Linked DNA regions of Terriglobus albidus. The protein of the gene in region 2 interacts with the protein of the main gene of each other region in a pairwise test. Links are inferred from orthologs where the notes say so. Each region holds a gene or a part of one and is shown on either strand. Other genes may lie near its edges.

Region 1 (3,234 bases), 1.9 Mb from region 2 along the record:
TGGCTGTGCTACTTCCGTGCTCTGCAGCTTGGACAGGCGTCTCGTGTGGCCCCGATCGACAAGCTGAGTGTGGCGTTGGTGATCGTCTTTGCGTGGATGTTTCTGGGAGAAGCGCTGACACCACTGAAGGTATTGGGTGGCTTGCTGATTACGGCAGGTGCAGTTATTCTGGCGTTCGCTTGAAACTGAAATTAGCTAAAGAAAAAGTTTCTATATTTCTTGTAATATATTGATTTTGTTAGTGTTGTTGTGGGGTTATCCGGCTTGACGGTATGGGTTTCGTTTTAGTGTGAGCTCCAGGTTTTGTCGCTGGAGTTGCAGAGCCTCTCGAGGGTGCATTCGGCGCAGCGGGGTTTGCGGGCGATGCAGACCTGGCGGCCGTGGTAGATGATCCGGTGCGAGTAGTTGATCCATTCGTCCTTGGGAAGGATCTTGATCAGGTCCCGTTCCACCTTCACGGCGTCCGTATGCTTGGTCAGTTCAAGCCGGCGTGAGATCCGAAGTACATGGGTATCCACCACCACTCCGACGGCGATACCGAACCATGAGCCGAGAACGACGTTGGCGGTCTTGCGTGCGACGCCGGGAAGCGTGATCAGCTCCTCCAGGGTCTGCGGGACCTTGTTCCCGAACTTCTCAACGACGGCTTTCGCGGCTCCCTGGATGTTCTTCGCCTTGGCGCGGAAGAAGCCGGTGGTGCGGATGATCTCCTCAATGGCGGGCAGGGGCGCCTCGGCCAGGGCCTTGGGGGTGGGGAAGGTGCGGAAGAGCTCTGGCGTGACCATGTTGACGCGGACGTCAGTGCACTGGGCGGAGAGGGCCGTCGCGACGACCAGCTCCCAGGCAGAGTTGTGGTGCAGCGCGCAGACCGCGTTGGGATACGCCTTGCGCAGGGCATCCAGGATGGCGGCGATCCGTTCCGGGGCAAGCGGATTGTGCGAGCCCTTTTTTGAGGGACTCTTTTTCGCGGCGACCTTTTTCAGGGCGGAAGGTTTTTTAGCAGGTGCAGTGGCTGGCTTGACGGACTTGGTGGCCATGGTCGTTTCCGAATCATAGCGCGGCTGGTTTTGTACCGGTTTTCCACTGGGAGGGGCAAAAATACTTTCGCTTTTTCTTTGCTTGTGCCGCCGCTTTGCTGCTAGACTCTGATTTCCTGCAGCAGGCAAGAGGGATGCGGGACCGACTGAGGAGACACGCAACGTGGCGGATGACCGTTTAAGGGCAGTAGAGCTGGCAATGGCCGGCATTGAGAAACAGTTTGGCAAGGGATCGATCATGCGCCTGGGCGCGCGTGAGGCCATCGTTCCGATCTCGGTGATTTCGACCGGGTCCATCTCTTTCGATGCGGCCCTTGGGGTGGGCGGCGTGCCCCGCGGCCGTGTGATCGAGATCTATGGTCCTGAGTCTTCGGGTAAGACCACCATCACCCTGCAGATCATCGCGGAGGCGCAGAAGGCCGGCGGCCTGGCGGCGTTTGTCGACGCCGAACATGCCCTGGATCCGATCTATGCCCGCAAGCTTGGCGTTGATGTCGACAACCTTCTGGTCAGCCAGCCGGACTACGGTGAACAGGCACTGGAGATCACGGAGGCTCTGGTTCGTACCGGCGCCATCGATGTGCTGGTTGTCGACTCAGTAGCAGCGCTGGTACCGAAGGCCGAACTCGATGGTGAGATGGGTGACTCGCACGTTGGTCTGCAGGCCCGCCTGATGTCGCAGGCGCTGCGTAAGCTGACCGGAACGGTTGCCAAGTCCCGCACCAGCCTGATCTTCATCAACCAGATCCGCGAGAAGATCGGAGTTATGTTCGGTAACCCCGAGACCACCACCGGTGGACGTGCGCTGAAGTTCTACTCTTCGGTTCGTATCGATATCCGCCGTATCGGCGCGGTGAAGGAAGGCGAGGTTGTCACCGGATCGCGCACCAAGGCCAAGGTGGTAAAGAACAAGGTTGCGGCTCCATTCCGCGAGGCTGAGTTCGACATCCTGTACGGCGAAGGTATCTCCCGCGAGGGCGATGTGCTCGATCTGGCTGTGGCCAACAACATCGTGGAGAAGAGCGGCGCCTGGTACAGCTACTCGGGCGAGCGCATCGGTCAGGGACGTGAGAATGTGCGCGGCTTCCTGAAAGAGAACAAGGACACCTTTGAGCGGATCAACAGTGAACTGCGCGCCAAGCTGAAGATCGGTGCCGCAGCAGCAGATATTCCAGCGGTGCCGGAGAACGGCGAGGCGGCGGCTCAGGAGGTCGTCCGCGGACGCAAGTAATTGGTCGTGTGTGCAACAACGCCGCCCGAAAGGGCGGCGTTGTTGCGTTAAAGCCTTGAGTCGCAATACACCGGGTGTCCCATGTCCCTTGGGGACATGGGACGTTCGAGCGGAGCTCGAATCGTTCTGTTACGACCGCTAGGGTGGGTATCTGTGGCTTCCTTGCCCACCCTAACGTTGTGAGCGTTCACCCCAGCGAACAACGTTCGCTGGGGACCCCGAAGGGTGGGGTACCCCGGTTAGTGAAATGGAGGGGTGAGCAGTCAACTCTATCTTGGCTCCGGGTGATGCAGGATCTGTTCCGCGATCTGCTGGATACGCTCGGTGCTGAGCCCTGTCATCTGTTCCTGTGCCAAAGGATGTGTCTGATCGAGCACGGTCAGGTGGGGGCGCCTTCCTACCGGTTGTGTGGCGACCAGTACTTCAAGGCCGAGCGTGCGGGGATAGTGATGCAGTTCGTTGGCAAGATAGCCCGGGAACGGTGGCTCGTCCTCTCGGCCGGGTGTCTTCCAGAGTTCATGGGTCCGGAAGAAGTTCTTCGGGCTCACTTCCACCCAGCAGCCGTAGGCAAAGTAGGGAGCTTCGATTCTGATCTCCGGAGCCGGGCCTGAGCGTGGGTCCAGAAGCTCCGGTGCGGGTTGGTTCTGCTGGTCCAGGATGGGCAGAACGATGCGTCCGCGAAGGAAGAACTGCCGTTCGTCGAGGATGCATTGCTCGGCTGAGATCTGGGCGCGGGTGGCTCGTTCCTCATCCGGGATGGCGATAAAGGCATCCGGCGCCTTGATGCTGTAGCTGGTTGGAGCTGGAGGATGAATCTGCCCGCAGACCGAGCAAAGGAAGCCGTTCGTCATACATCTCCAGCATAAGCGTGTATGCTGCATGTGCGATGCAGCCCGTACGAGCCATCTATCCCGGCACCTTCGATCCGTTGACCAACGGCCACCTTGACCTGATCGCACGCGGCTC
Region 2 (3,220 bases):
GCCGCCGCTCCTTCTTCTCGACCGCACGAACCGACCACGTGGCCTTATTCAAAGCCGCGATGGTAGCGTCCGTAATCTTCTGATCGGGCAGCGCATTCGACAGGAACTGCGCCTTGCCTTCCTTATCTTTGCCATTGGCTACACGTGCCGGCTCTCCATCGATACCGACAAGACGAGCGATGAAACTCTGTTTGCCGGCCTTCGGCATCAACTCGGCATCAATGGTCCAGTACTCCACCGGCTGGAATGCATTGATCTCGCGCTCACGCTCCACGATCAGCCTCAGTGCTACGGTCTGCACTCGACCGGCGGAGAGCCCGCGTTTTACCTTGTCCCACAGCAGCGGAGAGATCTGGTATCCCACCAGGCGATCCAGGACGCGGCGCGTCGTCTGCGCATCGACCAGATGCTCATCGATATCGCGGGCGTGCTGGAAAGCGGCCTTCACGGCCTTGGGAGTGATCTCGTTGAAGGTAACGCGCTGCACCCGCTTACCCCGCGCGGCGGGCGAGATCTGCATCTTCAGGTGGGCGGCAATCGCCTCGCCTTCGCGGTCAGGGTCAGGCGCGAGGTACACAGCATCAGCCTTCGAGGCGAGCTTCTTCAGGCGGTCAACGACCTTCTCCTTGCCCGGAGAGACGATCAGCGTCGGCTCAAAGGTACGTTTCTTGAGCTCTACCCCGATATCGTTCTTCGGCAGGTCCATGATGTGGCCGATTGAGGCCTCCACCGTGTAGTCGTTGCCAAGATATTTTCCGATTGTCTTTGCCTTTGCCGGGCTTTCGACAATCACCAGTGACTTCGCCATGGGTCTTCCTTCTGCGCTTCTAAACCGGCCGCCGCAGGTGGCGGCCTACTCGCTCTTAATACTGTTGGAGAACCTAACACGCCTCCCGGCCCCGCGGTCAACTGCGGAACATGGCTGCTTCGACGGACTGCAACACAAAACGTAACGAAACCGGAAAAGGTTCACACCATCACGCGGACGTAGTTTTTGCCCGGTAACTGCCGCACCAGCCCTGCAAGTTCCAGTTCGAAGAGCGCAGCAAAGATCTCGGCCGCCCCCATCGAACCCTCGAGTTTCTCAATCAACTCATCGAGTTGGACGGCACTATCCATGGCCAGAGCACTGAGCACCTGCCGCTCCTGCTCCCCCAATCCCGCCAGCCTTCCCTCTCCGTTGGCTGTGTTCTCGGGGAATAGAGATGCGGTTCCACCCGGCGAGGATTCATCCCCGGCCGTAAGCAGGGCTCGGACGTCGCTTGGCAGATCCTCCCAAATGTCTTCCCATGTTGCAGTTAGCCGGGCTCCCTGCTTGATCAGCGTATTCGGTCCCCAGGCGTTCTTATTGGTCACGTTTCCCGGAACGGCGTAGATGTCTCGCCCCTGTTCCAGAGCGCAACGGGCTGTCACCCGGGTGCCGGAATACTCTCCGGCCTCCACCACCAGCACCCCGACGGACATGCCGCTGATAATCCGGTTTCTCACGGGGAAGTTCTGTGGCGCGGGAAAGGTTCCGAGAGGAAACTCGCTTACGATCGCCCCGCCCTTGAGAAGGATCTCTTCTGCAAGCCGCTTGTTTTCTTTGGGATAGATCACATCTACACCCGTCCCCCAGACAGCCACAGTCTTTCCACCCGCAGTAAGAGCCCCTTTGTGAGCGGCGGTATCGATGCCCCGGGCCATACCGCTCTGGATTACGAGCCCACGTGCGGCAAGATCACGCGCCAGCAGCTCCGCCATTCCCTGTCCGTAGGTCGAGGGATGCCGCGTACCGACCACCGCGATTCCAGGCAGGTTCAGGATTGCCGGGTCGCCCCGCAGCCACAGCACCGCGGGCGGGTCGTAAATCTGCCGCAGACGTTCGGGATAGGCCTCATCCTCCGGAGTCAGAAAGGCCACTCCCGCCTCCTCAGCCTTCCGGGCCTCGTCCTCCGCAGCCGCGAGTGCCCGGCCATCGGCGACAAACTGTGCCGCCGCGGCGGGCAGTCCCAGGCCTTCCAACTCAGTCAGCGGCAGAGTCAGCAGGCTGGCGGCGTCTCCCAGACGCTGCATCGTACGCCAGCTGCGAATCGCCCCCATGCCGGGGGAAAGGATAAGCGCCATCCATGCCAGACGCGCGTCGTTGGTGCACGCATTCATTTTGCTGCTCGGCTCCTGCACTGCAGTTGATGATTGTAGCCACCTTACACCATGCCGAAGACACGAAATCAGAACAGAGCTTCCACTGGACAGCGATTGAGTAAACTCGAAAGAGTGGGACGTTTACGTATTTCGGCGATCGGTTTTCTGAACCCTGCACCTCTGCTCTATGACTTTGAGCACTCTGCCAAACGCGAAGCTCTCGCGGAACGGTACGACATTCACTACACGCTGCCGTCGAACTGCGCGCATGAGCTGGCCGAGGGCGAAGCAGATCTGGGCCTGATCCCCATTGCAGCGCTTGCAACCATCCCCGATCTGCTGATCGTTCCCGGGTGCACAATCGCCTCGCTGCGCCGCGTCCGCTCCATTCAGATCGTAAGCCGCGTTCCTCTGGATCAGATCCGAACGCTCGCGGCGGACACTTCGTCACGTTCCTCCGTGGCGTATGCAAAGGTGCTCTTCCGGCATTTTCTTGGAACCGACCCGGAGTTCCGGCCGCATGCTCCTCTGGTGGACACCATGCTTGAGCATGCTGATGCTGCCCTGCTGATTGGCGACCCTGCGCTCATCGCCAGCGAATCGCATCCGGTCATCGAGATGCACGCCAGCCAGCGTCTCTACTGGTACGACGTCGCCGAAGAATGGACGACGCGCACCGGCCTGCCCTGGGTGGCCGCCATCTGGGCTCTGAGCGCGGAGGCCCTGGCGCAGACCAATGCAGCACTGCTGATCGATGACCTGAACGCTTCCCGCGACGCTGGTCTGGCGCATATCGAAGATCTCGTAGCCCATTGGAAGAAACGCATCGCCGTCTCTCCTCAGATCATCCGCACCTACCTTACCGAAAACATCCACTACGTCCTCGATGAGCGGTGTGTCGCAGCGATGAAGCACTTTTTCGACCTTGCAGCGGCGACCGGAGCCATTCCGCAGGCTCCGGAACTACGATTTGTCGAATAAAAACTTTTCGCCCGCCGAACAAGAACTTTGCAACACAACTCTACGTCCTAGCAGGATATGAGGCTCCAGGCCGTCCATTCCCGCCGCGGATTAGTGCAACTTGTAACTGGCATGG

Evidence for each region.
Region 1: the proteins of dprA (region 2) and recA interact in binary tests that used the Bacillus subtilis proteins (3 or more experiments, as listed by UniProt). The link is inferred for Terriglobus albidus from one-to-one orthologs.

Annotation. Positions count from the first base shown.
Region 1 is NZ_CP042806.1:4,763,103-4,766,336, reverse strand. What follows is about bases 316-3,234. They hold recA (recombinase RecA), read left to right. Parts: upstream 316-1,200; coding sequence 1,201-2,268; downstream 2,269-3,234. Other genes in these bases: coaD (pantetheine-phosphate adenylyltransferase), read left to right, coding at 3,155-3,234; FTW19_RS19045 (DUF2199 domain-containing protein), read right to left, coding at 2,538-3,119; nth (endonuclease III), read right to left, coding at 316-1,037. Also shown: FTW19_RS19060 (EamA family transporter), read left to right, coding at 1-183; more of nth, read right to left, coding at 285-315. UniProt on the Bacillus subtilis protein: Multifunctional protein involved in homologous recombination, DNA repair and competence.
Region 2 is NZ_CP042806.1:2,866,154-2,869,373, reverse strand. Bases 57-2,961 are described here. They hold dprA (DNA-processing protein DprA), read right to left. Parts: upstream 2,143-2,961; coding sequence 970-2,142; downstream 57-969. Other genes in these bases: FTW19_RS11395 (menaquinone biosynthetic enzyme MqnA/MqnD family protein), read left to right, coding at 2,257-2,961; topA (type I DNA topoisomerase), read right to left, coding at 57-808. In the rest of the region: more of topA, read right to left, coding at 1-56; more of FTW19_RS11395, read left to right, coding at 2,962-3,105; FTW19_RS11390 (YqaA family protein), read left to right, coding at 3,199-3,220. UniProt on the Bacillus subtilis protein: Protein that helps load RecA onto ssDNA during transformation. Binds cooperatively to circular ssDNA, is able to bridge different segments of DNA. Favors the loading of RecA onto SsbA- or SsbB-coated ssDNA and formation of RecA-DNA filaments.